Linked DNA regions of Halorhodospira halophila SL1. The main gene of each other region encodes a partner of the protein of the gene in region 2 in a complex. Links are inferred from orthologs where the notes say so. Each region holds a gene or a part of one and is shown on either strand. Other genes may lie near its edges.

Region 1 (3,000 bases), 1.3 Mb from region 2 along the record:
GGCCCCCGGTTTTATCGAGACCGACATGACTGCCGCCATGAGTGAGGATCAGCGGGCGGCGCTGATTGGCAATGTGCCGCTCGAGCGGCTCGGTAGCCCGGAGGACATCGCCGCGGCGGTCACCTTCCTGGCATCGCCGTCTGCCGGCTACATCACTGGCGAGACGCTGCATGTGAACGGCGGCATGTACATGGCTTAAAAAAACTTTTCAAACAACGGGTTGAGTTTGGTTCAGGATTCCGCAGGGGTGTTCTGGTACTCAGCGGACTGTTCCCCTACAATACGCGCCGCAGCCGGAAGACTGCGCCAATTAGAACCTCGGAGGACCTTTTAATGAGCAGCATCGAAGATCGCGTCAAGAAAATCGTCGTCGAGCAACTGGGGGTCAAAGAGGAAGAGGTCACTGGTGAGGCCTCGTTCGTGGACGACCTTGGCGCCGACTCGCTGGACACCGTCGAGCTCGTGATGGCGCTCGAGGAAGAGTTCGAGTGCGAGATCCCCGACGAGGAAGCCGAAAAGATCACAACGGTCCAGCAGGCCGTGGACTACATCAAGAAGCACCTCGAGGGGTAAAGCCCCCGGGGCCACAGTCTGAAGGCGCAGCGGGGCCGATCCGGTGGATCGGCCCCGATACATTCCGCGCCTTGAAGGGCACAAGGGTATGGATGATCGAGCCGTTGTCGTAACTGGACTGGGGGTGGTTTCCCCGGTCGGGAACTCCGCTGCCGAGGCCTGGTCCGCAGTGACCGAAGGCCGTAGCGGGATCCGGCCCATTACCGAGTTTGACACGTCCAGCTATTCTTTTCCGATACAGAAGCCGGAGAAGATCCGCCCTAGCAGCGCCTCATGGCTAACGCGCCCGGTGATCTCGCCGAGCGCCGTCTGCGCCCGACGCAGCGCCTCGGCGACCAGCTCCTCCTGCCCGCCCCGCCGGGCGACCACCAGCGCTTCCTCCAGCTCCTCCCCGGCTCGATCCAGCGCCTCGATGTGTCGATGCCGAGCCGCCCAGGCGTCCTCTCCCGCCTCACGGTCCACCAGCGCCGCCAGCCCGCGCCGAAGCGCCTCGATACCCGCCCCGGTGTGCGCACTCACCCGCGCCCTCCGGACATGGGCACCCACCTCACTCTCTCCTTCCCAACCTGCCTCGTCCCCGCTGGCATCAATCTTATTCACAATCACCACCACCGGACGCGGCGCCTGCTCCGCAATCCGCGCCCGCAGTTCCTCGTCCAGTGTCTTCCCTGCCTCGATGACCACGAGCAGCAGATCGGCCTCCGAGGCCGCCGCCCGCGCCCGCCGCGCACCCTCGGCCTCAATCTCATCCTGGGCCTCCGCATCCCGCAGCCCGGCGGTGTCCAAGAGCTCGGCGTGCCGCGATCCCAGCGCCGCCCACTGCCGGACCACGTCCCGCGTGGTACCCGCCTGTGCCGAAACGATCGCCGCCTCCTCGCCGCTGAGCACGTTGAGCAGGCTCGACTTCCCCGCGTTCGGCGGGCCGACGAGCGCCACCCGGATCCCCTCCCCGAAACGCACCCCGGCCGCCGCCCGTCGCCGGATCTCCGCCAGCTCCGAGCCCAACGCCTCGATCTCGGCCGCGAGCTCCGGTGGGTCCGCCGGTACATCCTCATCCTCAGGAAAATCCAGGAACGCCTCGATCAGCGCCCGAAGATCGATCATCCGATCCGCCAGCCCATCGACGCGTTGGCCGAACGCCCCGGACAGCGCCCGTAGCGCTGCGCGGCGCGCGCCGTCGGTCTCCGCTTCGATCAGCGAGGCCACCGCCTCGGCCTGCGTGAGATCCAACCGCCCGTTCAGGAACGCCCGCTCGGAAAACTCTCCAGGGCCGGCTGGCCGCGCCCCAGCTGCGCATAAGGCCTCGAGCACCGCGGTCACCGCCGCCGGGCTGCCGTGCCCCTGCAGCTCAACCACGTCCTCGCCGGTGTAAGACCCCGGCCCCGGAAACACCAGCACCAAGCCGTGATCCAGGGTCTCCCCGCGTGCGTCGCGAAACCGGCGCAAACCGGCCTCTCGGGGCGCCGGCAACGGTCCCGCCACCTCTTCGGCGACCTCCAGGGCCCGCGATCCGGATACCCGAACGACAGCGACCCCGCCCTGACCGGACGGGGTCGCCATCGCGCAGATCGTATCCGCGTCGTCGTCTTCTAGGCCGTGTCGGACTTCTCTACCTGACGCAGTATGTACCATTGCTGTGCGATCGACAGGATGTTGTTGGTCAGCCAGTAGAGTACCAGCCCTGCCGGGAACAGCATGAAGAAGCCCGTGAACACGAAGGGCAGCACCTGCATCACCCGCTTCTGGATCGGATCCATCGGCGGCGGGTTCAGCTTCATCTGCACCAACATGCTCGCGCCCATCAGCAGCGGCAGGATGAAGTACGGATCGCGGCTCGACAGATCCTGGATCCACAGCATGAACGGTGCATGGCGCAGCTCAACGCTCTCCACCAACACCCAGTACAGGGCGATGAACACCGGGATCTGCACCAGGATCGGCAGACAGCCGCCGAGCGGATTGATCTTCTCCTTCTTGTACAGCTCCATCAGCGCCTGATTCATCTGCTGCCGATCATCCGAGTAGCGCTCCCGGATCTGCTGCATCTTCGGCTGAACCTTGCGCATCTTCGCCATCGAGCGATAGCTGATCGCCGACAGCTTGTAGAAGGCGATCTTGATCAGCAGCGTGAGGATCAGGATCGCCACGCCCCAGTTCTTCACCAGGTTTTCGATCTGATCCAACGCCCAGAACAGGGGGTTGGCGAGGATCGTCAGGAACCCGTAGTCGACCGTCAGCCGCAGGTCATCGACATCCAGCGCCGACCCCACCGCCGTGAGTCGGTCCTGCTCCTTGGGGCCAACGAACAGATGGTTGGTCTTCTGACCACTCTCCCCGGCCGCCACCTGCAGCCAGGGCGACGACATCCCCAGGAGGTAGGTCTCCTGCGGCAGGGCCCGGGTGTAGTACCGGTAGGTCTCGCCCCGC
Region 2 (5,078 bases):
GCGGCAGGCGACGAGGCAGGCCCGCCCCTGACCCGCGATGGCCGGCAGTTCGTGAACGTCCAGCGCCTCGACGAGCGCCTCCGGGAGCTCCGCCAGCTCCTCTTGGATCCGCTCGCCCTTCAACGCCAGCAGGGCCCCGTCGGGGGCGAGGAGCCCGCGGGTCCCCGGGATCAGTGTGGCCAACGGGGCCACGGCGCGCGCGGTGACCACAGCGAAGTCACCGTCATCCAGGGCCTCCATACGCGCCTGGCGCACCTGAACGCGGTGCAGGCCCAGCTCCGTGGCGCACTGGCGAAGGAAGCGCGTTTTCTTGCCGTTGCTGTCGATCAGGGTCACCGATCGATCGGGCTCAATCAGGGCCAGCACGAGCCCAGGGAAGCCGGCCCCGCTGCCCACATCGGCCAGCGCGCCGGCCGGGAGGTAACGTCGGACGACCAGACTGTCGAGCAGGTGCCGGTCGATGAGCGTCTCGACGTCCCGCGCAGCAGTGAGATTGTACGCGCGATTCCAGCGCATGAGCAGGGACAGAAAGCCCTCGAGGCGCTCCAGGGCCGGGGCGTCGAGTTCAATCTGGAGGTCTTCGAGCCGCGATTCCAGGTACTTACGCGGCATCTTCACCTCCGGTCGGCGTGCGCAGCCAGCCGCGGCGGCGTAGATGAATCAGCAGCAGCGAGATCGCGGCCGGGGTGACTCCGGGCAGGCGGGCCGCCTGCCCCACCGTTGCCGGGCGCATCCGGGTCAGCCGCTCACGGACCTCGGTGGACAGGCCGTCGATGGCGGCATAGTCAAGCGCTTCGGGGAGGCGGACCTGCGCGTACCGCTGGTGGCGCTGGTTCTCCAACTCCTGGCGTTCCACATACCCGTCGTAGCGGGCCTCGATCTCCAGTTGCTGGACCGCGCGAACCGGGAGGTCGGCCTCCTCCAGGCCACCGATGAAGCGCACGTCATCGTAGGAAAGTTCAGGACGGCGCAGCAGGTCGAACAGCGTCTGGTCTCGGCGCAGCGCGCCACCGAGACGGGCCTGCTGGGAGGCCGTCAGCCGGCCCGGGTGTACCCGCGTGCCGTTAAGACGCGCCCGCTCGGCGTTGAGGGCGTCGCGGTAACGGGCAAAACGCGTCCATTGATCGTCCCCGACCGAGCCCAGGCGGCGGCCGACCTCGGTCAGGCGGTCCTCGGCGTTGTCGTCGCGTAGGCGCAGCCGATGCTCAGCGCGGCTGGTGAACATGCGGTAGGGCTCGGTGACGCCTGTGGTGACCAGATCGTCAATCAAGACACCGATGTAGGCCTCCTCGCGGGTGGGGAACCAGGGATCCTCCCCCGCCGACACACGCGCCGCGTTGAGCCCGGCGATCAGACCCTGGGCGGCGGCCTCCTCATAGCCCGTGGTGCCGTTGATCTGGCCAGCCAGGTAGAGGCCAGCGATGGTGGCGCTCTCGAGCCACGGGGTGAGTCCCCGGGGATCGAGGTAGTCGTACTCGATCGCGTAGCCGGGACGCGTGATCCGGGCCGCCTCCAGGCCCGGCATACTGCGAATCAGGGCTTCCTGCACGGTGAACGGCAAGCCGGTGGAGACTCCGTTGGGATAGAGCTCAGTGGCGTCGAGCCCCTCGGGCTCGAGGAAGACCTGGTGGTGGTCGCGGTCGGCGAACCGGACGACCTTGTCCTCGATCGACGGGCAGTACCGGGGGCCCGACGACTGGATCGCGCCGCTGTACATCGGGGAGTGGTCCAGGGCATCGCGGATGATGCGGTGGGTCTCCGGCGTCGTCCAGCTGATCAGGCAGGCGGCCTCCGGCAGCGGCGCCTCCGGCGGGCGGAAGGGCGAGAAGAGCGGACGCGGGGTGTCGCCGTGCTGGGCATCGAGCTGCTCGACGGCCACTGTTCGCCGGTCGATGCGCGGCGGGGTGCCCGTCTTGAGACGGTGAACCGCAAGCCCAAGGTCGCGCAGCGATGCCGACAGGCGATCCGCCGCCGGGTCCCCGGCGCGGCCAGCGCTGTGCTGGACATGCCCGATGTGGATCTGGCCGGCGAGGAAGGTGCCAGCGGTCACCACCACCGCATCGGCGTGAAGGGTCGCGCCGCTTTCTGTCCGTACGCCATAACAGCGCTGATCAGCGACCAGCAGCTCCTCGGCGGCGTCCTGGAGCAGGGCAAGGCCGGGCAAGGCGTCGAGTGCCCGGCGCGCGGCCCGGGCGTAGGTAGGGCGGTCGGCCTGGATGCGGGTGGCACGCACCGCCGGCCCCTTGCGCTGATTGAGGACCCGGGCGTGGATGGCGGATGCGTCCGCGAGCCGCCCCATCACCCCGCCTAGCGCGTCGATCTCGCGGACCAGGTGCCCCTTGCCAATGCCGCCGATCGCCGGATTGCAGGAGAGCGCGCCAATGGTCTCGAGGTTGTGCGTGATCAGGAGGGTCGAACGGCCCAGTCGGGCGGCGGCAGCCGCGGCCTCCGTGCCGGCATGCCCGCCGCCAATGACGATGACATCGAAGCGGTTGGTGTTCATGCGGGGATTTTGGGCCGCCGGGACGGAAGCCTCAAGGGGGATGTTCCACGTGGAACCAACTTGCGGGGCGAGGCGGCCGTCGACCGCCACGTGGATGTTCCACGTGGAACTACGGTCCAGTTCGGCGGGACCATCGAAGGGTTCGATGTGTCCCAGTACCTGCCGCGCAAAGAGGCGCGGCGGATGGATCCGTTCATCCACTACGCCTTTGGTGCCTGCGCCGAGGCCCTGGATGGGAGCGGCCTGGAGATCCGCGAGGACAACGCAGACCGGATCGGAGTGGCTATCGGTTCCGGCATCGGCGGGATCCAGGGGATCGAGACCGGGCACCAGGCGCTGATGGAAGGGGGGGCGCGCAAGGTATCCCCGTTCCTGGTGCCGAGCAGTGTGATCAACATGGCGCCCGGCAATCTGTCCATCCACTACGGGTTGCGGGGGCCCAACCTGTCGACGGTGACGGCCTGCGCAGCAGGGACCCACAACCTTGGGGTATCCGCCCGGATGATCGCCGCCGGTGACGCCGATGTCATGATCGCGGGTGGGGCGGAGAAGTGCATCACCCCGCTGGGCCTGGCGGCGTTCTCCTCCGCCCGGGCGCTGTCGACACGCAACGATGACCCGCAGGGCGCGAGTCGGCCCTGGGACGTCGATCGCGACGGCTTTGTCCTCAGTGAAGGGGCCGCGGTCGTGGTGCTCGAATCCTACGCTCATGCGCGGAAGCGCGGGGCGACGATCCTCGCCGAGTTGGTCGGGTTCGGCACCAGTTCGGACGCTTACCACATCACTCAACCGGCGGAGAGCGGGGAGGGGGCGCAGCGCTGTATGGCGCGGGCCCTTGAAGACGCCGGCATGAATCCTTCAGACATCGACTATATCAACGCCCACGGGACGTCGACCCAGGTCGGCGATGTGGCCGAGGCGGCTGCGGTCAAGCGGCTGTTCGGTGCGGGCGCCGGCGACGTCGCCATGAGTTCCACCAAGTCGGCAACCGGACATCTGCTGGGTGCCGCGGGGGGTCTCGAGGCCGTATTCAGTGTTTTGGCCCTGCGTGACGGGATCATCCCGCCGACGTGCAACCTGGCCGAACCCGAAGCGGATTGTGCCGGGCTGGACCTGGTGCCGGGCGAGGCCCGGAAGCAGCCGCTGCGAGCGGTCCTCAGCAACTCTTTCGGATTCGGCGGGACGAACGCTTCCCTGATCTTCCGCAAGCCGAGCTGAGAAGTGGGGGGCTTTGAGCCGTAAGCAACTGGTCAACGGCCGCGCGGATACGGCCCTCGACGCCGAGGATCGCGGCCTCGCCTATGGCGATGGACTGTTCGAGACCGTAGCGGTCAGCCGCGGTCGGCTATGCCTCTGGGACTACCACATGGATCGGCTCCTAGACGGCGCGCGCCGACTCGGGCTGCCCGAGCCGCCCTTGGCCACCCTGCGGGAAGAGGCCCGTTTCCTCACCGAGAAGGTGGAGCGGGGCGTACTGAAGGTGGTCTACACCCGCGGCAGCAGTGAGGGTCGTGGCTACCTGCCGCCTGCCAGGCCAATCCCCACGCGAATCCTGACACTGCACAATACTCCGGCGATTCCGCCGGAGCGCTGGCAGGGGGTTGATGTCCGGCTCTGTCGGACCCGCATCAGCACGCAACCCCGGCTGGCCGGCATCAAGCATCTCAATCGCCTGGAGCAGGTGATGGCCCGATCCGAATGGCGGGATGCCGCCATCGCCGAGGGCTTGATGCTCGACGCCGACGGGCTCATCGTGGAAGGCACAGCGACCAACCTCTTCGGAATCCGCAATCGGGTGCTCATGACGCCCCCTCTCACACATTCAGGCGTGGCCGGTGTGATGCGGCGCTGGGTCCTGGAGTACGCCGAGACGCTCGGGCTGCGGGTCGAGCAGCGTGGCTTCTACCCGGGCGAGGTGTCCGAGATGGACGAGCTTTTTCTGACCAACAGCCTGATCGGCCTCTGGCCCGTCCGTTCCGTGGCGGGTACGCAGATACCGGTCGGACCGGTGAGTCAGCGCTATCTCCAGGCAATCGCCGATCATGGGCTCACCCCGTTGGTTGAGGAGCCGGCGATGCGCGGCGGGGCAGGGCGTTGATCGGGCGCGTACCGCGACGACGCTGGTGGGTCGTCGCCGTGGCTCTGGTGTTTGTTGTGTCGTCGGGAGTCGGCGGATGGCTGTTCTACGAGCTCGATCACCGTCCACTGGAGGTCAGCGCCCCCCCCGAGATCCTCGAGGTCCCCCGCGGAGGGTCCTTGCACGCCATCTCCCGGGGTCTCGAGTCCCGTGGCTGGATCCCCGGATCGACGCGCCTCGCGTTGCGAATCTACGGTCGCCTCAGCGACATCTCGGGTGAGCTCAAGGCCGGCGAGTATGTCGTCGAGCAGGGTATGAGCGTGCGTCAGCTGCTGGCGCGGATCCGTGCCGGGCGGGTCAAGCTGCACCGCCTGACCGTCGTCGAGGGTTGGACGTTCGCGCGGCTGCGCCAGGAGCTGGGCCAACACGAGGCCGTGGAGCAGACCCTGGACGGGGTGGAAGACGAGCAGATCATGGAGGAGCTGGGGCTCGAGGCGT

What was found.
Region 1: the proteins of mnmG (region 2) and mnmE are in contact, whole or in part, in a solved structure (PDB 9HIP), measured with the Escherichia coli proteins. The link is inferred for Halorhodospira halophila SL1 from one-to-one orthologs.

Annotation. Positions count from the first base shown.
Region 1 is NC_008789.1:1,336,722-1,339,721, reverse strand. It holds mnmE (tRNA uridine-5-carboxymethylaminomethyl(34) synthesis GTPase MnmE), read right to left. Parts: upstream 2,206-3,000; coding sequence 796-2,205; downstream 1-795. Other genes in the region: yidC (membrane protein insertase YidC), read right to left, coding at 2,163-3,000; acpP (acyl carrier protein), read left to right, coding at 334-573; fabG (3-oxoacyl-ACP reductase FabG), read left to right, coding at 1-199. UniProt on the Escherichia coli protein: Exhibits a very high intrinsic GTPase hydrolysis rate. Involved in the addition of a carboxymethylaminomethyl (cmnm) group at the wobble position (U34) of certain tRNAs, forming tRNA-cmnm(5)s(2)U34.
Region 2 is NC_008789.1:53-5,130, forward strand. Bases 53-2,960 are described here. They hold mnmG (tRNA uridine-5-carboxymethylaminomethyl(34) synthesis enzyme MnmG), read right to left. Parts: upstream 2,504-2,960; coding sequence 602-2,503; downstream 53-601. Other genes in these bases: rsmG (16S rRNA (guanine(527)-N(7))-methyltransferase RsmG), read right to left, coding at 53-612; fabF (beta-ketoacyl-ACP synthase II), read left to right, coding at 2,651-2,960. Outside these bases: more of rsmG, read right to left, coding at 1-52; more of fabF, read left to right, coding at 2,961-3,721; pabC (aminodeoxychorismate lyase), read left to right, coding at 3,735-4,601; endolytic transglycosylase MltG, read left to right, coding at 4,640-5,078. UniProt on the Escherichia coli protein: NAD-binding protein involved in the addition of a carboxymethylaminomethyl (cmnm) group at the wobble position (U34) of certain tRNAs, forming tRNA-cmnm(5)s(2)U34.